Regions from separate parts of the Cupriavidus sp. 01L415 genome, predicted to be linked through region 1. Evidence: predicted binding sites of a transcription regulator. Region 1 holds the regulator's gene; the other holds the start of a gene.

What was found. The regulator sigma-54, encoded in region 1, starts transcription at its own class of promoters, with help from an activator protein. The targets are predictions, from matches to a motif close to TGGCANGNAANCTGCTTT.
Region 2: AC1DOX_RS24705 (ATP-NAD kinase family protein) is a predicted target of sigma-54. The motif match lies at 1,531-1,548, and genes of this name have one in related genera.

The regions. Positions count from the first base shown of each region.
Region 1 is NZ_JBFTSP010000001.1:67,504-70,886, reverse strand. It holds gene AC1DOX_RS00285 (PTS sugar transporter subunit IIA) at 1-13, opposite strand, end outside; gene hpf (ribosome hibernation-promoting factor, HPF/YfiA family) at 505-858, opposite strand; gene AC1DOX_RS00275 (RNA polymerase factor sigma-54) at 909-2,393, opposite strand; gene lptB (LPS export ABC transporter ATP-binding protein) at 2,517-3,308, opposite strand; gene lptA (lipopolysaccharide transport periplasmic protein LptA) at 3,353-3,383, opposite strand, start outside.
Region 2 is NZ_JBFTSP010000025.1:8,538-11,920, reverse strand. It holds gene AC1DOX_RS24710 (thiamine pyrophosphate-dependent dehydrogenase E1 component subunit alpha) at 1-367, opposite strand, end outside; gene AC1DOX_RS24705 (ATP-NAD kinase family protein) at 440-1,498, opposite strand; gene AC1DOX_RS24700 (sigma-54-dependent Fis family transcriptional regulator) at 1,713-3,383, opposite strand, start outside.

The DNA.
Region 1 (3,383 bases):
CCAAACGATTCATGGGCGATGCACGAGAAGTCAGGTTAGCGGGCCGGGGCGCATTGGCCGTCCCGCCGCGTGGGGGCAATTCAGGATATCGAGTGCTTTGTCAGGACGCTCGCATTGGAGCGTCCGGCCATTATAGAGCAGGGTCACACCGCACTTGTGCGATGCAACGCCGGTTCTGCGGGTGGTGCCGCAAGAATTCCGGCCGGCTTGCCCACCCGTTGCCGCCGCCCGCCACGCATGGTCTCTTGCCGTGCGATATGTCGGTCCGGTGCGCCGGGGCCGTTCTGCCTTGTTTGTATGGCGCAGCATACACTGAGCGGGACGCGTTGCGAACACCCTGGACCCTTTGGCCGTGGCGCCAAGGTAACGAATGAAACAAGTGGAATCCGGAGTGCCGGTGGCGACACAAATCCGCGCGTCCATCAAAAAAGCCGCGCTGATTGCGCGGCTTGATCTCTTCTTTTCAGTCCTCTTCAAGGCAACCCGAATGGGATGCCGGCAAGGCTATTGCTGCTGTAGTTGCGCTTCAGCCATCTGGTACTTGACTGCTTCGCGATCGTGGCCTTGTACGCGGTCCTTGTAGCGGATCACTTGCCGGTCGAGCTTGTCGACCAGAGCGTCGATCGCCGCATACAGGTCTTCATGATGTGCTTCAACGAAGATGTCCTTGCCCTTGAGATGCAGATTGATTTCCGCGTACTGACGCCGGTCCTTTTCCTTATGGTTATCCACCGATAGCAGCACACTAACGCCAATGACTTGATCGAAATGCCTGACGATACGCTCCAGTTTCGTTTCCACATACTCACGCAGCGGCGGCGTGATGTCGAGGTGGTGTCCACTGATCTTGAAGTTCATAGCGCTTCTCCTTCTGAAAGAGCCGCACCAGGCAGGCGGTTGCGGCTCGGCTACAAAGTCTTGCGGAGATTGACTGCTGGGATCTTGAGCGCTTCGCGGTATTTGGCCACCGTGCGGCGTGCAACCACAAAGCCTTGCTCGCCAAGCAGTTCGGCGATCCGGCTGTCGGAAAGAGGATTCCTGGGGTCTTCGGCTCCTATCAGTTGCTTGATCAGCGCGCGGATTGCCGTGGATGAGGCCGCGCCGCCCGTCTCCGTGGAGACGTGGCTGCCAAAGAAGTACTTCAGTTCGAAAGTACCCATTGGCGTGGCCATGTATTTATTCGTCGTGACCCGGGAAATGGTTGACTCATGTAAACCCAGTGTATCGGCAATCTCCCTCAAAACCAAGGGGCGCATCGCGATTTCGCCGTGCGTGAAAAAGTTCTTTTGACGCTCCACAATCGCCTGCGCCACGCGCAGGATCGTGTCGAATCGCTGCTGGATGTTCTTGATGAGCCACCGCGCCTCCTGCAGTTTTTGTTGCAGCCCAGCAGTGCCCGATTCCCCTTTTGCACCGCGCAAAATCTGCGCATACATGTCGTTGATGCGCAGGCGTGGCATGACGTCGGGATTGAGCTGCGCGATCCATCCACCACCAGTCTTGCGCACGAACACATCGGGCACGACAAAGTCCGCTTCCGGGCGGCTGTATGCATGACCGGGGTAGGGCGCGAGCGAGCGAATCAGATCGTGCGCTGCCTTCAATGCTATTTCGTCCACCTGCAGCGCTTTCTTGAGTCGCGTGTAGTCACGGACGGCCAGCAGTTCCAGATGATGGTTGACGATGGACAGCGCCAGTTCACGCTGCGGATGCTGCAGTCGGCGCAATTGCAGGGCCAGGCATTCCGCGGCATTGCGCGCGCCCACGCCGGGCGGGTCGAAGCTCTGCAGCAGCGTCAGTATCGCGTGGACTTCGTCGATCTCGAACTCCAGTTCCTCGGGGAGTTCGGTGCAGATTTCCTCGAGCGACGCGCTCAGGTAGCCGTCGTCGTCCAGCGATTCGATCAGGAAGATGGCCAGGCCCTTGTCGCGCGTCGAAATCTTGAGCGGCGCAAGCTGTTCCATCAGGTATTCGCGCAGCGTCGGTTCGGCATCGCGCAACTGCATCGGCGTCTTTTCGTCCTCGTCGCCCTGGGGGCGGCGGGCAAAGTCATCGAGGCTCCAGTCGTTGCCGTAGTCCTCGCCGGAGTTGTCGCTATAGTTGTCTTCGTCGCCACCGGACGCGCCTTCCGCGCGGTCCTCGCCGTTGCCACCCTGCTGCTCGGCAGGGGCCGGCGCGGGCGCGCTCTGGAGGTTGACAGAGCCGTCCGCGGCCACGCGCAGCGGGCTCTCGATCCAGTCGTTTTCGCGTTCCAGCAGAGGGTTCTCGGTCAGCGCCTGCTCCACTTCCTGCTGCAGTTCCAGCGTCGAGAGTTGCAACAGCCGGATGGACTGCTGCAGCTGCGGAGTCAGGGCAAGGTGCTGGGAGAGGCGAAGCTGAAGCGACGGTTTCATAGCGACCTATTCTATGCGCATCTTTCCGTTGTTGGAACGGAAATTGCTATCGCCTATCGCTTTTGCTTCGTGATCGCCAACCACTGTCGGCGAGCGGTCCGCGCGGGGTGCGCGGCCGGGGCATCACATGCGGAAATTCTCGCCCAGGTACACGCGCCGCACGGACTCGTTGGCGATGATTTCCTCGGGCATGCCGGCGGCCAGCACGGTGCCTTCGCTGATGATGTACGCGTGGTCGCAGATCCCCAGCGTCTCCCGCACGTTGTGGTCCGTGATCAGCACGCCGATGTTGCGCGCCTTGAGGAAGCTGACGATGCGCTGGATTTCGCCCACGGCAATCGGGTCCACGCCGGCGAACGGCTCGTCCAGCAGGATGAAGCGCGGCGACGAGGCCAGCGCGCGCGCGATTTCCACCCGGCGACGCTCGCCGCCGGACAGCGACAGCGCCGGGTTGTTGCGCAGGTGGGCAATCTGCAAGTCGTCCAGCAGCGCATCCAGGCGGCGGTCCAGCTCCGCCTTGGATAGCGGCTTGCCGTTTTCCACCTGCAGCTCCAGCACGGCGCGGATGTTTTCCTCGACGTTGAGCTTGCGGAAGACCGACGCCTCCTGCGGCAGGTATGACAGGCCCATGCGCGCGCGCTCATGGATCGCCAGGCCGCTGATGTGCTGGTCGTCCAGCACGATGTCGCCTTCGTCCAGCGCCACCAGGCCCACGATCATGTAGAACGATGTGGTCTTGCCCGCGCCGTTGGGGCCCAGCAGGCCGACCACCTCGCCGCTCTTCACGTCCAGCGAGACGTCCTTGACCACGGTGCGCGAGCCGTAGCGCTTCTTCAGGTGGCGCACGACGAGGGTGCTGCTGTCGGTGCGGACGGCGGAAGCGTCGGGGGTGGCGAGCGTGGCGGTATCGTTCATCTCAGGCAATCATGCAGTGCGTGACGCTGCGGGCAGCGTGTCGTTCAGGGCTTGGCGGGCGCGGGCGCCGGCTTC
Region 2 (3,383 bases), on a different contig from region 1:
CGCCCATCATGCCCTTGGACAGGTCGGCGATATGCATCGACCCACCCTTGCCGTTGCACGATCCGCCCTTGCGGCCGTAGATCTCCTTCATCATCGCCACCGGGTCCACACCCTTGGCGATGCAGTGTCCGTGACCGCGGTGCGTGCTGGCGATGCGATCGCCATCACCCAGGTGGTGCAGGATGCCAACGCCGGCCGCTTCCTCGCCGGCATACAGGTGGACGAAGCCGGGGATGTCGCCGCGCCCGAAGTCGACATGCAGGCGCTCTTCGAAATCGCGGATCGTGCGCATCTTGCGGTAGACGCTGAGCAGCGTTTCCTTGTCGAGCGGCAGTGCGCCCGGGGTCTGTGACGAGGGGGCTGTCATGGTGATCTCCTTGATGGACGGGTGAGGCTACGGGTAGCTACGGGTGGAGCAATACTTGGCCGGCGGGCGCGGTTACGGGGGTGGCGGTATGCGCATCAGGCGGTGCCGCGCGGCGTGGCGCATGCAGGCGGCCACGTCGATGCTGGGAAAGGCGCGCTCGCGCAGCGTGACGGTGACGGTGTCGCCGGCGTCGAAGGCAAGCTCGCGTTCGCCGTCCAGCGCGACGATGCCGCTGCGCTGGCCCACGCGATGTGGCTGGCCGTGCGAGAGCCGGTGCCAGCCGGCGACCGGCACCGTGGCCATCAGTCCCGGGGCGATCGGCGCGCGCAGATCGAATTCGCCCGCGCCCGGCGCGGCGATTTCCACGGCCAGCCCGCCGGCTTCATGCCGGCCGACCGGCTCCAGCAGTCCGGCAATCGACGACAGCCCGATGGCTTGGGGATCGGCAAAGGCCACATAGAGCGCGGCGAGGGTGTCGGTCTTCCAGACTGCGCGGGCGCCGACGAAGTGCTCGCGCGAAATGACGGCATCGACCAGCGCGATGTCGCGCCGCGCGGCGCCATCGGCGCGGTCGATGGCGATGTCGAGCCGCTTGTTCCACTGGAGCGCCTCGTCGCGCGGCACGCGGCCGGTGGCGTAGAGGCCGACGGCGAGCCCGGTGATCGTCGGCTCGCGCATTTCGGGAAAGGCGTTGTTGGTGCCGGTGGACAGGCCGGCCACCGGCACGGCGCCGCATTCGCGTACGACGGCGCGGTGCGTGCCGTCGCCACCCAGCACGACGATGGCGGACACGCCTGCCTCGGCCATGCGGCGCGCGGCAAGGAAGGTATCGTCGACGCGCGCGGTGACGGGCATGTCGAGGTAGGTGACGGCGGGCAGCGCCGCGTCCGGTCCCTGGCGCCGCGACAGGTGCCGCGCCAGCATGACGCGCAGGCCCTCGCGGTCCGGCATCATCAGCACCTCGGCAATGCCGCATGCGGCCAGCGCCGCCAGCACGCGCAACACGATATTGACGCGATCCGCCAGCTGCAGGCTGTTGGCATTGGCGATGATGCGGCGGATATCGCGCGCGGAGATCGGATTGGCGATGATGCCGACGCGCGGCGGGCCAGCGTGGGCGGCGTCTGCCATGCGTGTCTCCTGTCGTGGTTGTCGACAGGGGTATTGCAACGGCTGTGCCAGTGCCCGGCGCGCGGTCAGGCGGGGAAAACGTCAGGGCTAACCCGCGGAAATTCCACGTCCGACGCCGGTTGGCGGGCATTGCCTGTGACAGGTGTCACAGGTCAGCTGTATCGGAGCGTGGACAGTCGTATCGCAGATCGCTCGGTGGTGGCTCGGTGATGACTCAGTGGTGCGTATCGCGCTGGTTTGGCGACGCGATGCCGTAGCGCGCCATGCGGCGGTACAGCGTCATGCGACTGATGCCGATTTGCCGTGCCACGGCGCTCAGGTTCCAGCCCGACGCGCGCAGGTACTGCATCAGCAGCATGCCCTCCGGCGGCAGGTGGTGAGGGTCGAACGCCGGCTGGCGGGGTTGCGCGGGCGCTGTCGCTGCCGGGGATTCGCCCGGGTCCGCCAATACCGGCGCCGGTCCGGCAAATCCATCGGGAAGATCCGGCAGGTCGATGCAGCCATCGCGGCAGACCGCGCGGGCGTACTCGAGCACGTTGCGCAGCTCGCGCAGGTTGCCGGGCCAGCGGTGCCGATGCATTTGCACCCGTGCGGCAGGGGACAGCATTACGGCCGGATCGCCGAGCAGCTTGTCGACCATCCAGTCGAGGTCGCGACGTTCGCGCAGCGGCGGCAGCGTAAAGCGCGCGCCGTTGAGGCGATAGAACAGGTCCTCGCGGAAGCGTCCCTCGGCCACCAGTTGCTCCAGCCGCTGGTGTGTGGCGGAGATCACGCGCAGCCGCACCGGCACGGGACGCGCGGCGCCGACCGGCAGCACCTCGCCCTCGGCCAGCACCCGCAGCAGGCGCGATTGCAGTTCGCGCGGCATGTCGCCGATTTCGTCGAGGAACAACGTGCCGCCGTCGGCTTCCTGGATCAGTCCGCGACGGCCACGCGGCCCCGCGCCGGAGAAGCTGTTCGGCAGATGCCCGAACAGCTCGGATTCGATCAGCGTCTCGGGGATCGCCGCGCAGTTGACGGCCACGAAGGGCTGGTCGCGGCGGGCGCTGGCCTGATGCAGTGCCTTGGCGAAGAACTCCTTGCCACTGCCGGTTTCGCCCTGGATCAGCAGGTGCAGCGGGGAGTCCGCCAGCCGCGCCGCGCGATCGAGTTGCTGCCGCAACGCCGGATCGCCGCCGCACAGCGCCGCCAGCGGTGCGGGCAGCAGCGCGGGCGCCTCGGCATCGACCGTGGCCCCGACGGGCCATCGCATGGCCGGCGGCAGCACGCTGAGGTAGAGCAGGGCGCCCGTGCGATTGAGCGCCAGCCGCCGTTGCTCGCTCGGGCGCGAATAGATGAAGCGGCCAAGGTCTTCCAGCCGCGCGCCGAACAGTGCCTCGAATGGCTGGCCGAGGACTGGCACATCGCGCCGCATCGCCTGCAGTTCGGCGGCGAGCAGCCGTTGCGCGGGACGATTGTGGCCGACGATCTGCCCGCCCGCGTCGAGTGCGACCAGGTATTCCGGATCGACGTCCACGAACTCCGGCGATGCATTGAGGCGCAGGATCCAGTCCCGATGGTGCACGCGCAGGAAGTTGGCGTTCTCGATATGGGCCGCGTAGATCCTGACGAGCTGCAGCGCCATGCCCTGGCTGGCCTTTGCCACCGGCGACGTCAGGGCCGAGATGTCCAGGATGGCGTGCAGCGTGCCGTGTGAATCGAACAATGGGGCGGCGGTGCAGGTCAGCGGAATATGCGTGGCGTCGAAGTGATCCGCCTGATGCACGGTCAGCGCTTCCCCCGTCGCCAGCGCGGTGCCGACCGCACAGGTGCCGGCGCCGGCTTCGCTCCACTCGGCGCCCAGGTACAGGCCAGCGCGCCGCAGGCTGGCGTCAGTGTTGGCATC